Regions from separate parts of the Achromobacter animicus genome, predicted to be linked through region 2. Evidence: predicted binding sites of a transcription regulator. Region 2 holds the regulator's gene; the other holds the start of a gene.
The links. The regulator HrcA, encoded in region 2, represses chaperone genes, less so after heat shock. The targets are predictions, from matches to a motif close to TTAGCACTCNNNNNNNNNGAGTGCTAA.

Region 1: rpoH (RNA polymerase sigma factor RpoH) is a predicted target of HrcA. The motif match lies at 4,361-4,387, and genes of this name have one in related genera.

Annotation. Positions count from the first base shown of each region.
Region 1 covers NZ_JAYGJK010000001.1:227,485-235,117, reverse strand. Annotated here, with positions in the region: gene AB3147_RS01060 (cation:proton antiporter) at 1-2,037, opposite strand, end outside; gene cpdA (3',5'-cyclic-AMP phosphodiesterase) at 2,235-3,074, shown strand; gene rpoH (RNA polymerase sigma factor RpoH) at 3,433-4,317, opposite strand; gene AB3147_RS01045 (hypothetical protein) at 4,458-5,147, opposite strand; gene fghA (S-formylglutathione hydrolase) at 5,245-6,111, opposite strand; gene AB3147_RS01035 (hypothetical protein) at 6,350-7,114, shown strand; gene AB3147_RS01030 (glutamate synthase-related protein) at 7,620-7,633, shown strand, end outside.
Region 2 covers NZ_JAYGJK010000001.1:1,198,607-1,206,239, reverse strand. Annotated here, with positions in the region: gene dnaK (molecular chaperone DnaK) at 1-37, opposite strand, end outside; gene AB3147_RS05400 (thioredoxin family protein) at 122-526, opposite strand; gene grpE (nucleotide exchange factor GrpE) at 541-1,098, opposite strand; gene AB3147_RS05390 (hypothetical protein) at 1,225-1,461, opposite strand; gene hemH (ferrochelatase) at 1,451-2,566, opposite strand; gene hrcA (heat-inducible transcriptional repressor HrcA) at 2,612-3,616, opposite strand; gene AB3147_RS05375 (NAD kinase) at 3,758-4,657, shown strand; gene recN (DNA repair protein RecN) at 4,671-6,332, shown strand; gene fur (ferric iron uptake transcriptional regulator) at 6,469-6,888, opposite strand; gene AB3147_RS05360 (outer membrane protein assembly factor BamE) at 7,043-7,579, shown strand; gene dapB (4-hydroxy-tetrahydrodipicolinate reductase) at 7,596-7,633, shown strand, end outside.

The DNA of each region.
Region 1 (7,633 bases), 970 kb from region 2:
CCAGCGGCTTTTCAGTTGCTCGGTCAGGTCGGCATAGACCTCGCCGCTGATCAGGAACTGCTCAAGCATGTCGCGGTAGCGGATGCGTTCAAGCTCGCGCGCCACGCGGCCCAAGTAACTCTCCTGCAGCCATTGGGCGTACGACGGATATTGCAGGTTCAGCGCCTGCATCGCGTTCTCGATCAGGTCCAGGCGGCGCTGATGCAGCGACACGATGCGCTGCGTGGCCTCTTCGCCCAGCAGCGGCGTGATCTGCTCACGAGCAAAGCCGATCAGGCGCTGCGCGACCGACCGCTTGCTCATCAGGTTGGCAAAGCGCTGGCCGAGCTCGCGCGCCAGCCATCCCTGGAATCCGAATACGTAATGCAGCCGCAGCGCCAGCCGGAAGCCCGTCGAATAGCGGACGTCGGCAGCAATAGCGCGCTCAAAGCCCTCCACGCCGCCCAGCCGGATGGCGTCTTCCAGCCGCTCGGCCCGCGCCAGCAGCGTTTCCGCCATGCGCCAGTCCACGATCTGCGCCTTCAGGATGTCGAAGAACATTTCCTCTTCGCGCTGCGCCACGATCGCCAAGCCCACGGCCACGCGCTGCTCGTCGGTCATCTGGCTGACCCGGCCGTCGTGCACGCTGGCCAGGCTGGCGTCGAACACCGCACGGATGCGGTCACGCACTTCGTTGCCGATATGCTCGGCCTTGGCCACTTCCTCGGTCTTGCCCTGCAGGTCTTCCAGCGCCACGGCCAGCACCTGGTTGCGGATGGTGCGCTCGACGGGCGACAACTGGTTCAGCCCCAGCATCCGGATCAGCGGCCGCAGGCTGATGCCGTTGACGAACAAGGTCATCAGCACGAAGCCCGTCGTCGCCACGGCAATGAACTGGCGCGCCTCTTCGGGCACGCCGGTCTGTTCGGTCACCGCCAGCGCCAGCGCCAGCGACACGGCGCCGCGCAGGCCGCCCCACAGCATCACCACCTTGTACGGATTGCTGACCTTGGTGCCCAGCCGCGTCAGTCCCAAAAGCGGCAGCAGCCCGAACACCACAATCGCACGCGCCACCAGCGTCACCACGAACACCACGCCCACCAGCACCAGTTCCTGCCAATCGGCCGCCGCCATCAGCTTGGGGATCAGCATCGCCGCAAACAGGAAGATGAGGGAGTTGGCCCAGAAGCCAAACTGCTCCCACGCGCTGGACAGATGCTCGAAGGTGGTCGGCGACATGCGCGTGCGGCCGGTGGAGCCCACCACCAGGCCCGCGATCACCGTGGCCACCACGCCCGAGACGTTCAGGTAATGCTCGGAGATGAAGAAGGACAGGTAGGCCAGCGTCAGGGTCAGCGTGATCTCGGCGGTAGGAAAGCCGCGCAGCCAGGCAAACAGGAAGCAGGCCAGACGCCCCATCGCAAAGCCGGCCACGCCGCCGCCGATGAAGTGCACGATGAAGTCGTTGAAGATGCCGCTGACGGACAATTCGCCCTTGCCGCTCAACACCGCCAGCAGCACCGAATACAGCGCGATGGACGCCGCATCGTTGAACAGGCTCTCGCCCTCGACCAGCGTCGTCAGTCGCTTGGGCGCGCCCACTTCGCGAAAGATGCCGACCACCGCCACCGGGTCGGTCGTGGCCACGATGGCGCCGAGCAGCAGGCACACCACCAATCCATAGGGCGAGATGGCGTCCAGTGTCACGCCGACCACAACCGTGCAGACAACCACCGCCACGATGGCCATCATCAGGATCGGACCGATGTCGTCCATCAGACGCCGCACGTTCATCGACAGCGCCGTCTCAAAGAGCAGCACCGGCAGGAACACCATCAGGAAGGTCTCTGACGAGATCTCGAAGCGCTCCAGCGAATCGAGAAAGTCGCCGATCCAGGCCGGCGCCCAGCCGTGCACGTGAATCACGATCCCCAGCAGACAGCCAACGATGGCGAGCAGCACCGAATAGGGCAGCTTGACGCGGCCGGCCAGAGGCGGCATGAAGCAGACCAGCGTGAGCAGGCCCGCAAGACCAAATACAAGAAAACCAACATCCATGGGTAGCGCCGCGTCCCGATCGTAGTGCGTGTGGAAAGTTCCACAAGAATAGCGGCTTTTTTCCGGCGCTCGCGGTCGGGACGTGACGGGAATCGTGGAGAATGCACGTTTCGTTACCCCAATGGACGCTTGCGAAACGTGCCGCGCCATGTTTTTTGGGTAATGTGGCATCACGCGAACTTTTGCAGGAGCGGCACGTGGCACGCATCCACACCTTGACCCGGCGCCACGACGCGCCCGCGATGCTCGTCCAGTTGACCGATAGCCATCTGTTCGGCGAGCCCGAAACGTCGATGCTGGGCGTCAATACCGACGCGAGCCTGCGCGCCGTGCTGCGCCAGATCGAGGCCGATGGCAAACATCCCGACCTGCTGCTCGCCACCGGCGACCTGTCGCAGGATGGCGAGGCCGCGGGCTACCAGCGCTTTGCGCGTATCCTGTCCGAATCGGCCGCGCTGGATCGTGCAACGATCCGTTGCCTGCCGGGCAATCACGATCAACCGTCCGTCCTGCGCCAGGAATTGTCCGACTGGTCGATGCCGGTGACGGACGTGGGCGCATGGCGCGTCGTCACGCTGGACACGACGGTGCCCGGCTCGAACGCCGGCCATCTGTGCAACAGTGAACTCGACATGCTGGAAGCGGCGCTGGCCCAGGCGCCCAACCGCCACACGCTGGTGGCGATGCACCACAACCCGATGCAGATCGACAGCCACTGGCATGACTCGATGATGATCGACAACCCGCAGGCGCTCTTCAAACTGCTTGCACGGTTTCCGCAGGTGCGCGTGCTGCTGTGGGGCCATGTGCACCACGAGTTCGACCGCCGCCGCCACAACCTGCGCATGCTGGCCACGCCGTCCACATGCTTTCAGTTCAGCATCCGCGACGGCAAGCACATCGTCGACAACATGGCGCCGGGCTACCGGTGGATCAAGCTTTATCAGGATGGATCGATGGCGACCGGCGTGCGCCGCGTGCAGGACGCGCTGTGGCACTCCGCGCTGCAACCGCCAGACAGCGCGCGCGCGGCTTGATCTGTCCGAGGACGGCGTCGAAACAGGCGCCGTTTTTTATGGGCGCTGCGTTCCGAGCGCGCATAAAAAACGGGGCACCGATATGCTAGGTGCCCCGTAAGCATCCGTCTCATAGGGGAGGGGAAAGAGGAGAAGCCGAGACGGATGACAAGACTGCTAACCGAAGTTCGCGGTCTACATGAAGTTAGGCGGCGCCTTCCTCATTAAGTTTCTGCGAACGCAGAAAATTTGCCCCCGAATTTGTATCAATTTATTGGCCGTCCCATTGTCATCGGCCGGCTGTTGAACGCGGCGCGCAATGTCAGACGCCAAAGAAAAAGGCCGCAATGTGCGGCCTTTGTTATGCGCGGGACAGCAATCACGAGGCGAGGTTGCCGCGCATCTTCTTGAGCGCCGCCGCTTCGATCTGGCGAATGCGTTCGGCCGACACGCCGAACTCTTGCGCAAGCTCGTGCAGGGTGGCGCCGCCGTCGTCCTGCAGCCAGCGGGCTTCGACGATGCGGCGCGAGCGCGGATCCAGCGCTTCAAGCGCGGTGGTCAGGCCGGCGCTTTGCAGGTGATCGCGCGCAGCGCGCTCCAGCACGCGCGTGGGTTCCTGGCGGCCTTCGTCGGACAGGTAGGCGATCGGCGCGTAGCTGTCGTCGTCGTCGTCCTGGTTTTCCAGCGACATGTCGCGGCCGGACATGCGGACTTCCATTTCGCTCACGTCTTCGTTGCGCACGTTCAGCTCGCGAGCGATGTGGTCGACCTGTTCGGGATCCAGGGTCTGGCCGTCGGGACGCATGCTGCGCAGATTGAAGAACAGTTTGCGCTGCGCCTTGGTCGTGGCCACCTTGACCAGCCGCCAGTTGCGGATGATGTATTCGTGGATTTCGGCCTTGATCCAGTGAACCGCGAAGGACACCAGGCGCACGCCGCGCTCGGGGTCGAAACGCTTGACGGCCTTCATGAGGCCGACGTTGCCTTCCTGGATGAGGTCGGCGTGGGGCAGGCCGTAACCCAGATACTGACGGGCCACGGACACCACAAGACGCAGGTGCGAAAGAATCAGCTCACGGGCGGCGCCCAGATCTTCCTGGTCGCGCAGGCGGCGGCCGAGTTCCGTTTCGCGATCCGCGGACAACACCGGCAGGCGGTTGACCGCGGAAATATAAGCGTCGATCGTACCGAGAGCGCCCGGATTGGCGATGGCCAACGCCAGAGCGTTGCCGGAGGCGGTCAACGAGGTACTGGGTTGCTTCATAGCGGGGGTCTCCGGATGGCGAGAAAACGACATGAATTCGATGTTAGCACTCAAGTAATAGGAGTGCTAATTCGACTGTTGCGACGCGTCAAAGTTTCAATTCCGTGACGCGTCCCCGTTTATTCGGGAGCCGGGGCGGTTCACCACCCGAGGCGCTTCAGCCCTTCGGCGGTGGCTTCGCCGTCCGGACGGATGAAGAGCGCGCCGCGCGGGTCCATGAAGACCTGGTAACGGGCCCCGTCGAACAGGGGCATGTAGGCGCCGCTGCCAAATTGGACATCGACAAAGGGGAACCAGTTCGGAAAACTTTTCTTTAAGGATCCGAGGTCCGGCGCGGGCCAGTCGTCCAGGGGATGCACCGAGCGCGTGGCCGTCGCTTCGCGGGCGGCATCGCTGTAGCGGCCCGACAGGCGCTCCAGCCGATACAGGGGCGGCACGCCGGCCATGAGTGCCGGCAGTTTCCAGCGCACGACCCGGGCGTCGATCTGCCACTGGTCGCCGTAAAGTACATATTGCTTGTCGCCGATGCCCGGCGCATTGGCATTGACCTGGAACTGCCCCTCGGCCTGTTGGCGGATGTCGATGCGGGCGACCGGCTGGTCGGTAGTCAGGCGAACGAACTGCACCAGCGACAGCGCGAGCAGGCCCGATACGCATCCCAGGCAAACCAGCAGCAGGCCGCACGCCCGGCGCACCGGCCGGAACTGGAACATGCGGCGTCCGCGTTCGTCGCGGGGACCACCCCTGCCCAGCAGCATGACGATGCCGGGCAACAGGACGATGACGGCGCCCAGCAGGATCCAGGCGAAGGGAGCAATTCCGTTGATCAAATCAGGCGTTCCTATTCAAGCCGCCGCGTCGTACAGCGCGGCGGGCGCAGGAAGCCGCCACCCGCCGCGGCAGGCTTCCCAGTATAGAAGCGCGTCTTCAGGCGTCCGGTTTTCCAAGCCGTTCGACGTGAAACCGGATGTGATCCTCGATGAACGTCGAGATGAAGTAATAGCCGTGGTCGTAGCCGGCCTGGCGGCGCAGGGTGAGCGGCTGTCCGGCGGCGGCGCAGGCCGCCTCGAATACCTCGGGATACAACTGTTCAGCCAGAAACTGGTCGGCTTCGCCCTGGTCGATTAGGATGCCGCCGGGGAAGGGCTGCTGCAGTCCGCGCATCAGGGCGGACGCGTCGTAGGCCGCCCAGTCTTCGGTTTGCGCGCCCAGGTAGGCGCCGAACGCCTTCTTGCCCCACGGGCATTGGCTGGGCGCCGCGATCGGTGCAAACGCCGAGACCGAACCGAACTTGCCGGGATTGCGCAGCGCCAGCACCAGCGCGCCGTGGCCGCCCATGGAGTGTCCGAAGATGCCGGTGCGCGACGCGTCGCCCGGCAGTGCGCCGCCGGTGACGATGCCATGCAGTTCTTGCGTGACGTAGCTGTACATGCGGTAGTGATCGCGCCATGCAGTCGTGGTGGCGTCGACATAGAAGCCGGCGCCGGTGCCCAGGTCCCAGCTTTCGTCCTCGCCGGGTACGCCAGCGCCGCGGGGGCTGGTGTCGGGCGCCACTAGCATGACGCCCAATTCCGCTGCCAGCCGCTGCGCGCCGGCCTTGATCATGAACGTTTCTTCGGTGCAGGTCAGGCCCGCCAGGTAGAACAGCACCGGCACCGGGCCGTGCTCAGCCTGCGGCGGCACGTACACAGAAAACCGCATGGGCAGGCCGATCTCGGTGGAGTCGTGGCGGTAGTAGCGCTGCGTGCCGCCGAAGCACCGATGCTGCGAGATGAGTTCGAGGGACGCGGCCATGGGCTTGCTCCGGAGAAAAATAAATCGAGGTGGATAAAACGTCGGCGGGTTAGGGGAATCCACGGTGCGACGTTCCGTCGCCGAATGTTAACCTGCCCCTCAATGAGCGCTCGCCACAAAAAAATACGATTCCGCGCTCAGATTGTGATCACGGCACTTGACCAGCGCCCACCGTGGCACTATTTATATACCGTGTGTGAAGACAACCCGTTCTTCCTGATACGCAAGCCCTGACACTATGGCCCGTCTGCCCCGTCTGTATGCCCCTGGGCTGCCCCAACTGGTGCAGGCCAACTTTATTCAGCCGTTGGCGGCGCCATCGCAACCCGCGCCCGCCGACATCCTGAATCAGCTCGCCACGTGGCTGGGCGAGTCGGCCCAGCGGCACCGCGTATCGGTGCACGGCTGGCTCCTCGCCAACGACCGCATTCTGCTGCTTGCCACGCCCGCAGACGAAGAAGGCCTGCCGCGGCTGATGCAGACGCTGGGCCGCAATCTTGCGGCGCGGCTGCGCGGCGGGCGGGTGTTCGCCGGCCGTTACCGGTCGGCGCTGCTGGAACCCGGCGCGTGGGTGCTGCCCTCGCTGGTCTGGCTGGAAACGTATCCGGTTCGCAGCGGGGCTTCGCAGGACCCCGATTCCTGGCCCTGGTCGTCCGCGTCCAGCCATACCGGCAACACCAGTGCCGCGCCGGCTCAATGGCAGTCCGATCACGCCGACTACTGGGCTTGCGGCAATACGCCGTTCGACCGGCAGGCCAATTACCGCAAGCGGCTTCAGGATGGGCTGTCGCGCGAGGAAACCCAACGCATCGACCAGGCGGTCTCTGGCCAGTGGGCGCTGGGCGGTCCCAGCTTTATTGCCAGCCTGGCTCATACGGCCAGCCGGCGTGTGGCACCCGGCCAGCGTGGCCGGCCCCGCAAGAAGCCGGCCGCGGCGCCCGCGGACAATGAGTCCAGCCCGCCGACGCCACCAACCACCACGCCACCGGTCAACAACTCCTGACCCCCCGACCCGCCATCACGGCGGGTTTTGTTTGTCTGCGTCCGGGCATTGCGGTGCCGCGCTGCCGCCGCGAGGCATTCGGGCAGCCCGCGGAGTCGGCGCCGCAAAAACACGATCTGCTCGTGCGCTTGGCGACATCTGCGCCGCAAAAGCGCGATCCGCGCGTGCGCTTGACTCACATCATCGCGGGACCTGCGCGACGACAAGGTGCAATTTCGCCACACCTGACATTGATCGCGCACAGAAAAAACATCCTTTTAAATAGGGACGTATAGCGTGATTTTGCACCGCTTTGGACGCCCGAGTGACTGCGCCAAAAGATCTGCTCCAGAGACAGCCAATAACGGCGCGGCCGTTGTTGTGTCCCTATATTCATGCACTATGACGGCGCACCTATTTAATTAGGGTCATACCCCGTTTGTTCCTGTTGCACCCTACTTGCGCCGGGGGTATTGTCCGACTCCTGCACTGCAACATTAGACGCAGGCCCACTGCGGAGCGCGCCATGCCCCAAATTAC
Region 2 (7,633 bases):
TGGTCGTTCCCAGGTCAATGCCAATAATCTTGCTCATGGTGGGTTACCTTGATTATTAAATCTATGAAAATTTGGGGAAAACTGCTTGTCTCCCCGTAACTGGGGCTGCCCGTGGGGTTTTTCAAGACGCCGGGCTGGAAATTTCCGGGCCCGGGTCCTGCAGGCGCTGGATTGCCGCAGTGAACTGGGGCAATCCGGGCCAGCCGGTGATGCGCCCAAGGCGCTTGCCGGACCGGTACAGCACAAAAGTGGGGACGCCATGCAACGAAAACCGGCGGCCCAGCGGTTCATCCGCGTAGACATCGGCTTCGAACCACGTAAGGCCAAGCCCCAGCAGCGTTTCCTGGTGCAGCAGCGCCGCCTGCTTGAACAGGTTGCAGTTGTAGCAATCCTGGCCCCACAGGAAGACACAGCGCAGGTCGGCGCCAGGCGCTTGCACCACGTCCGCGTCGAATCCCGCAGTATCGACATGGCGCATGCCGAACACCTGGAATACCTGGGCCGGGTCGAAGCGCGCGTCGGTCATGGCGGATACGCGGTTCAGCCCTGGCCAGCCGAGACGACCACGAGCGCAGGGCGCAGGGTGCGGTCGGCGATCACGTAGCCCTTCTGCAGCAGTTGCACCACCGTGTTGGCGGGCTGTTCATGCGGAATGGACGAAATGGCCTGGTGCTGGTGCGGATCGAACTTGTCGCCCTGCGCCGGTGCGATTTCCTTGAGCAGGTTGCGCTCGAATGCGGCGGCCAACTGCTTTAGGGTGACTTCGACGCCTTCGCGCAGCGTTTCGACCGTCTGATCAGGTTGGGCCAGGGCAGCTTCCAGGCTGTCCTTGACCGGAACCAGGCTTTCGGCGAACGATTCGATGCCGAACTTGCGCGCCTTGGACACTTCTTCCTGGGCGCGGCGGCGCACGTTCTCGGCTTCAGCTTGCACACGCAGAAGCTGGTCGTGCTGCTCGTTGACGGTAGCCTGGGCGGCGTCCAGCTGGGCGCGCAACTCGTTCAGCTCGGCCTGCGCGGCGTCCTGGGCGGCGGGTGCCGCATCGGCGTTCTGGCCGACTTCGGGCGCCTGGTCAGCAGGCTCGTGGGGTGCCGTCATGGGGAATCCTCCAAAAAGAATGGCTTTCGGAGACATGAATGGGGGCCAATACCCCTAATTCAAGCCCGGGTAAGCGAAATATTCCCCAGGACCCGGCGCCGCGGCCGGGCGCCTGGCCGCGGTTTCCTACTTTTTGCTTGGCTGCGCGGGAGCGACGGGGTCGCTGGCGGGGAAGCTTTCCTTCAGTGCGCGGTCCACCCGCTTGTCGTCCGCGTCCGGATCCGAAGGGATCGCGACGGGGTCGCTGGCCGGGAAGGTGTCGGCCAGGGCCTCGTCCAGGTCGTGTTCGACGCGGTCTTCGTCGACGGGAGTGCTGACTTTGCCCTTCTTGACCGGTTCGCCAGTCTTGGGATCATGGTGCATGCGCCTTCTCCTTCAAGTCCGTGGTGTCTGGAATCCACCCCTGCAAGTATCGTTCCACCAGCCCTGACAACCCCGCGATCCAGGCCGGATCGTCGTTGATGGCGGGAATGTAACGGAACTGCTTGCCACCGGCCTCGAGAAAGGCGTCGCGGCATTCCAGGCTGATTTCTTCCAGGGTTTCGAGACAGTCTGCCACAAATCCCGGGCACACCACATCGACCTCGGTGACGCCCGATGCGGCTAGTGCCTTGAGGGTCGGTTCGGTGTAGGGCTCCAGCCAGCGGGCGGTGCCGAACCGGCTCTGGAAGGTCACTTCGATCTGGTCGCGGGGCAGCGAAAGTCGCTGGGCCAGGAGCCGGGCCGTTTCCATGCAGTCGCGGTAATACGGGTCGCCCAGTTCGATGGAGTAGCGCGGCAGGCCATGAAAGCTCATGACCAGCTTCTGCGGCTTGCCGTGTTCGCTCCAGTACCGCTCGATGCGCGCGGCGAGCGGGTCCAGGTAGGCGGGGTCGTCGTGAAACCGCTTGATGAAGCGCATTTCCGGCTGATCGCGCAGCTTGCCCATGTAGCGGGTAACCGCGTCGACGACGGTGGCGGTGGTGCTGGCGGCGTACTGCGGATACAGCGGCACGGTCAGGATGCGCTCGCAGCCCTGCTTGCGCAGGTTGGAGATGGCGTGCGGGATGGAGGGATTGCCATAGCGCATGCCCAGCTCGACTGCGGCATCCACCCCGGCCGCCTGCAGGGCGGCGCGCACGCCGTCGGTCTGCCGCTGGCTGTAGACCATCAGGGGCGAGCCTTCCTTCATCCAGATTCCGCCATAGCGGGGCTCGAGCCGCTTGGGGCGGCGCACGAGCACGATGCCGTGCAGGATGGGCTTCCAGAGGTAGCGCGGGATCTCGATGACGCGGGGGTCGGACAGGAATTCGCCCAGGTACTTGCGGATGTCCTTGGCCGTCGGCGTGTCGGGCGTCCCCAGATTCACCAGCAGTACGCCGACCTTGCCGGGCACGCGCGGCGGCGGATCTTCGTTGAAGGGGTCTTCTTGCTCGGGTTCAGGAAGGTAGCGCTCAGGCCAGAGATACTTGAACAGGCGAAGAAACACAAAAACTCCCCTTCCTCCGCAAGGAGGATGTAGCTTTGAATGGAACTACTGGTTGTGGCTGAGGGCGTTGGACAGCAGGCGCGCCGTGATGTCCACGATGGGTATGACGCGCTCGTAGGCCATGCGGGTCGGACCGATGACGCCCAGCGTGCCCACCACCTTGCCATCCACGCCATACGGCGCGGTGATGACGGAAACGTCTTCCAGGGGCACCAGTTGCGAATCGCCACCGATGTAGATCTGCACGCCCTGCGCCCGGCTGGAGACATCCAGCAACTGCAGCAGGTCGGTCTTTTTCTCGAACAACGAAAACATCTTGCGCAACCGGTCCATGTCGGACGCGATGTCGGTCACGTCCAGCAGCTTGCGCTCGCCGGAAATGACCACGGCGTCGCCGTCCTCGGCGGCTTCGGCGCTGGCCTCGACGGCGGCCTGCATGAGGCGCGAGATGTCTTCGCGCAACTGGGCCAGCTCGGTCGAGAGCGTCTGGCGCACGGCATTGAACGATTTGCCGGCGAAGTGCATGTTGAAGAAGTTGCCGGCCTCCAGCAGTTCGGATTCAGCGTAATCCCGCTGGACGAAGAGAATGCGGTTCTGGACGTCGCCATCGGGCGTCACGATGATCAACAGGACGCGCTTGTCGGACAGGCGGATGAATTCGATCTGACGAAACACCTGGGCCCGCTTGGGCGTGAGCACCACGCCCGCGAATTGCGTCAGATTCGACAGCAACGCGGCGGCCGCATTGACGGCGCGGGTGGGTTCGGCGGCAGAGAGCATTTCGCCCATGTTGTGCGGCTGAAGCTGGTACGACTGTACCGACAGCAGCGAATCGACGAACATGCGGTATCCGCGCGGCGTGGGTACACGGCCGGCGGAAGTATGCGGACTATGGATCAACCCCAGCTCTTCCAGGTCCGCCATGACGTTGCGGATGGTGGCTGGGGACAAGTCGAAGACTTTAGATAGCGTCCGCGAGCCGACTGGCTGCCCATCGGCGATGTAGCGTTCTATCAACGCTTTCAGTAATGCGCGTGCGCGGTCATCCATAGCGGCTATTTTAGGGAATCTTTTTCGGTTGGGGCGATTTTTGTCCCGCAACCCGATATACGGCCCCATATAATCGGCTAATTGGCCCATTCTGGGTACATTCAGCTTTACGGTTTTGCCCCTTTTCATTTGTACGCAGCCATGCACTTTCCCACCGTCGCCCTGATCGGCAGATACCAGGACACCGGCCTGGACACACCGCTGAGAGCCCTTGCGCACGCGCTGACGCAAGCGGGCCGGCAAGTGTTGATCGACGCGGACACGGCGCGCAATACCGGGCTGACCGAATATCCCATCGCCACGCTCGAGGAAATCGGCAAGACCGCCTCGCTGGCCGTGGTCATGGGCGGCGACGGCACCGTGCTGGGCGCCAGCCGCCATCTCGCGCCGTATGGCATGCCGCTGGTCGGCATCAACCACGGGCGCCTGGGCTTCATCACCGACATCGCCTTGCAGGACGCGCACGCAGCGCTTGCCCGGGTGCTCGAGGGCAGCTTCCAGATCGAAGACCGCATGCTGCTCGAAGGCAGCGTGTGGCGCGGCGATCAAAAGATGTACTCCGCCTCGGCGCTGAACGACGTGGTCCTGAACCGTGCGGGACGCGGCGGCATGATCGAGGTCCGGGTCGAATTGGACGGCGCCTTCATGTATACGCAGCGTGCCGACGGCCTGATCATCGCCACGCCCACCGGGTCCACCGCCTATGCGCTGTCGGCCAACGGCCCCATTCTGCATCCGGGCATGAACGCCATGGTGCTGGTGCCGGTGGCGCCGCAAACGCTGTCGAACCGCCCCATCGTCATCCCGGACACCGGTGTGCTCAACATGACGCTCACTGCCATGGGCCGCGTCGAAGTCGGCGCCAGTGTGCATTTCGACATGCAGACCTGGTCCGACCTGCAACCGGGCGACCGCATCGTCGTGCAGCGCGCGCCCTACACCATCCGATTCGTGCATCCCGAAGGCTATAGCTTCTTCTCCACCCTGCGCCGCAAGCTGCACTGGAACCTGATGCCCGAAGCCTCCGACAACGTAGAGTAGTTAGCGCCCCCACATGCTGCGCACCCTGCACATCCGCGACTTCGTCATCGTCGAACAGACCGAAATCCATTTCGGTCCCGGCTTTACCGTCTTTTCCGGCGAAACCGGCGCCGGCAAATCCATCCTGGTCGATGCGCTGGCCCTGACCCTTGGCGAGCGCGGCGACGCCAGCATGCTGCGCGAAGGCGCGACCCGCGCTGACATCACCGCCGTCTTCGACACCCCCAAGGCCCTGCATGCGTGGCTGGCCGAACGCGAGATCGACGCCGACGACGAACTCTCGCTGCGGCGTGTCATCGATGCGCAAGGCCGCAGCCGCGCTTACATCAACGGCACACCGGCCACCGTGGCGCAGCTGCGCGAACTCGGCGACAGCCTGGTCGACATCCACGGCCAGCACGCGCACCAAAGTCTGATGCGTCCCGATGCCCAGCGCGACCTGCTGGACGCGCACGGCGGCCATGGCGATCTGCGTCAGGCGGTCGGCCAGGCATGGAAGCAATGGCGCGCACTGGCGCGCCAATTGGAATCCGCTGAAAAAGACGCGGAAAGCCTCGCGACGGAACGCGAAAGCCTGCAATGGCGGGTCAACGAACTCGACCAGCTCAACCTCGGGCCGGACGAATGGGAAGCCCTGCAATCCGAGCACACGCGCCTGTCGCATTCGCAATCGCTGCTGGACGGGGCTTCGCAGATCCTTGAAACGCTGGACGGCGAAGGCGACTCCGCGCATCACCGGGTGACGGCTGCAAACCAGCGTCTGCAGCAGATGCTGCGGCACGATCCGGGCCTGAAGGGCGTCCATGACGAACTGGAATCAGCCCGCATCGCCATCAGCGAAGCCGTGTCCGACCTGAACAACTATGTCAGCCGGGTCGAACTTGATCCGAAGCGGCTTGCGGACGTGGAAGCGCGTCTTGGGCTGGTGTTCGAGACCGCCCGCAAGTTCCGCACCGAACCCGACGCGTTGTGCGAATTGCGGGAATCCCTGCATGCGGAGCTGGCGGCCCTGCAGGCCGCCGGCGACATCGACGCGCTGCGCGCCCAGGCGGCCGCGGCGCAGGCGCAATACGACGCAGTCGCCGCCAAGCTGTCGACCGCGCGCCGCAAGGTTGCCAAGGATCTGGGCAAGCAGGTCACCCAGGCCATGCAGACGCTCGCAATGCAGGGCGGCCGCTTCGAACCGGCGCTTGCGCCGTCCGCACCCTCCGCGCACGGCAGCGAACAGGTCGAATTTCTGGTCGCCGGCCACGCCGGCACCACCCCGCGGCCACTGGCCAAGGTCGCTTCGGGCGGCGAACTGTCCCGCATCTCGCTTGCGCTATCGGTTATCGCCAGCCGCGCGGCGCGCGTCCCCACGCTGATCTTCGACGAAGTCGACAGCGGCGTGGGCGGCGCTGTCGCCGAATCCGTCGGCAAGCTGCTGCGCGAGCTGGGTGAACGCCATCAGGTGCTGTGCGTCACCCACCTGCCCCAGGTTGCTGCCTGCGCCAACAACCAGTTCCTGGTCAGCAAGGCCGAATCGCGCGGCACCACGCGCTCCAGCATCGAACCGCTGGACGCCCCGGCCCGCGTCGAGGAAATCGCGCGCATGCTGGGCGGCATGAAGCTCACCGCCACCACCCGGGAACACGCGCGCGAAATGCTGGAAGGCTTCGGGCAGACTGCGCCCTGAGTCTGACCCCGCGTGGGGGCATCCCTCGACCGACGCGCACGCAATGGCCAAATGCAAAAAGCCCCTTCACATCGAAGGGGCTTTGTTTTTCACCTAAGCAGCCGGACGGACCGGCCGCTAGCCTACCGACTTTGGCTTACCGGCCCTTGAGGCAGCTACCGCAGATGCCGTACAGCACCATCGCGTGGCTTTCCAGTGCGAAGGCGTTGTCCTTGGCGATCTTCTGCTGGCGCTTTTCGATCTCGGGATCCGAGAACTCGACAACCTTGCCGCAATTGGTGCAGATCAAGTGGTCGTGGTGGTCGCCGTCGTTCAATTCGAAAACGGCCTTGCCGCTGTCGAATTGGCTGCGCGCCAGGATGCCGGCCTGCTCGAACTGGGTCAGCACGCGATAGACGGTAGCCAGGCCGATTTCGACGTTTTCGCCGATGAGGGCGCGGTAGACGTCTTCGGCGCTCAGGTGCCGTTCACCCGATTTGCGGAAAATATCAAGAATCTTCAGGCGAGGAAAAGTCGCCTTCAAACCCATGTTTTTCAGTTCGCTTTGGTCGCTCATGGTGTAATCGCTCTCCGTCCGCGTTGGCATGGGCAAGGACTGGGGTCACCGCAAGCCGGCTCGCCGAATTCATGCCGCCTCGCGGAACTATCCTGATGAAACCTTTATGATAACGGTTTTGCTTGCTTCCAAATAATAGGGGCGCGTAGTGTCCATGTTTGCACGTATTCCCTCCCGCTCTCTGAAGACCGGTTTGGCCGTCGCCGCCCTGGCCGTCGCCTTGGCGGGCTGCACCTCAAACAAATGGGGCTTCCCTTACAAAGCTCCGGTCCAGCAGGGTAACTGGATCACGCAGGAACAGGTCGCACTGCTCCAGCCCGGCATGACCCGCGAACAAGTCCGCTTCGCGCTCGGCAGCCCCACGCTCACCAGCGTGCTGCACGCCAACCGCTGGGACTACCCGTATTACTTCAAGCCCGGGTACGGCAACTCGCAAGAGCGCAAGTTCACCGTCTGGTTTGAAAACGACCGCCTCGTGCGCTGGGAAGGCGACAAGCAGCCTGATCTGCAGCCCTACCAGATCAACACGCCGGATGCCGTTGCCGACGAAAAGGCCGACAAGCGTCTGAATCGGGACGAAGAGCGTATCAAGCAAGAGCAGGACGAACAGAAGCGCGACGCCGATGCGCCCGTCAGCCCGCTCAACCAATACCCAGGCCAGCCGGGCAACGCGCCCGAGCCGCTGCTTTAAACCGAAGGACTTTTTTATGCGTATTGCTATCGCCGGCGCCAACGGCCGCATGGG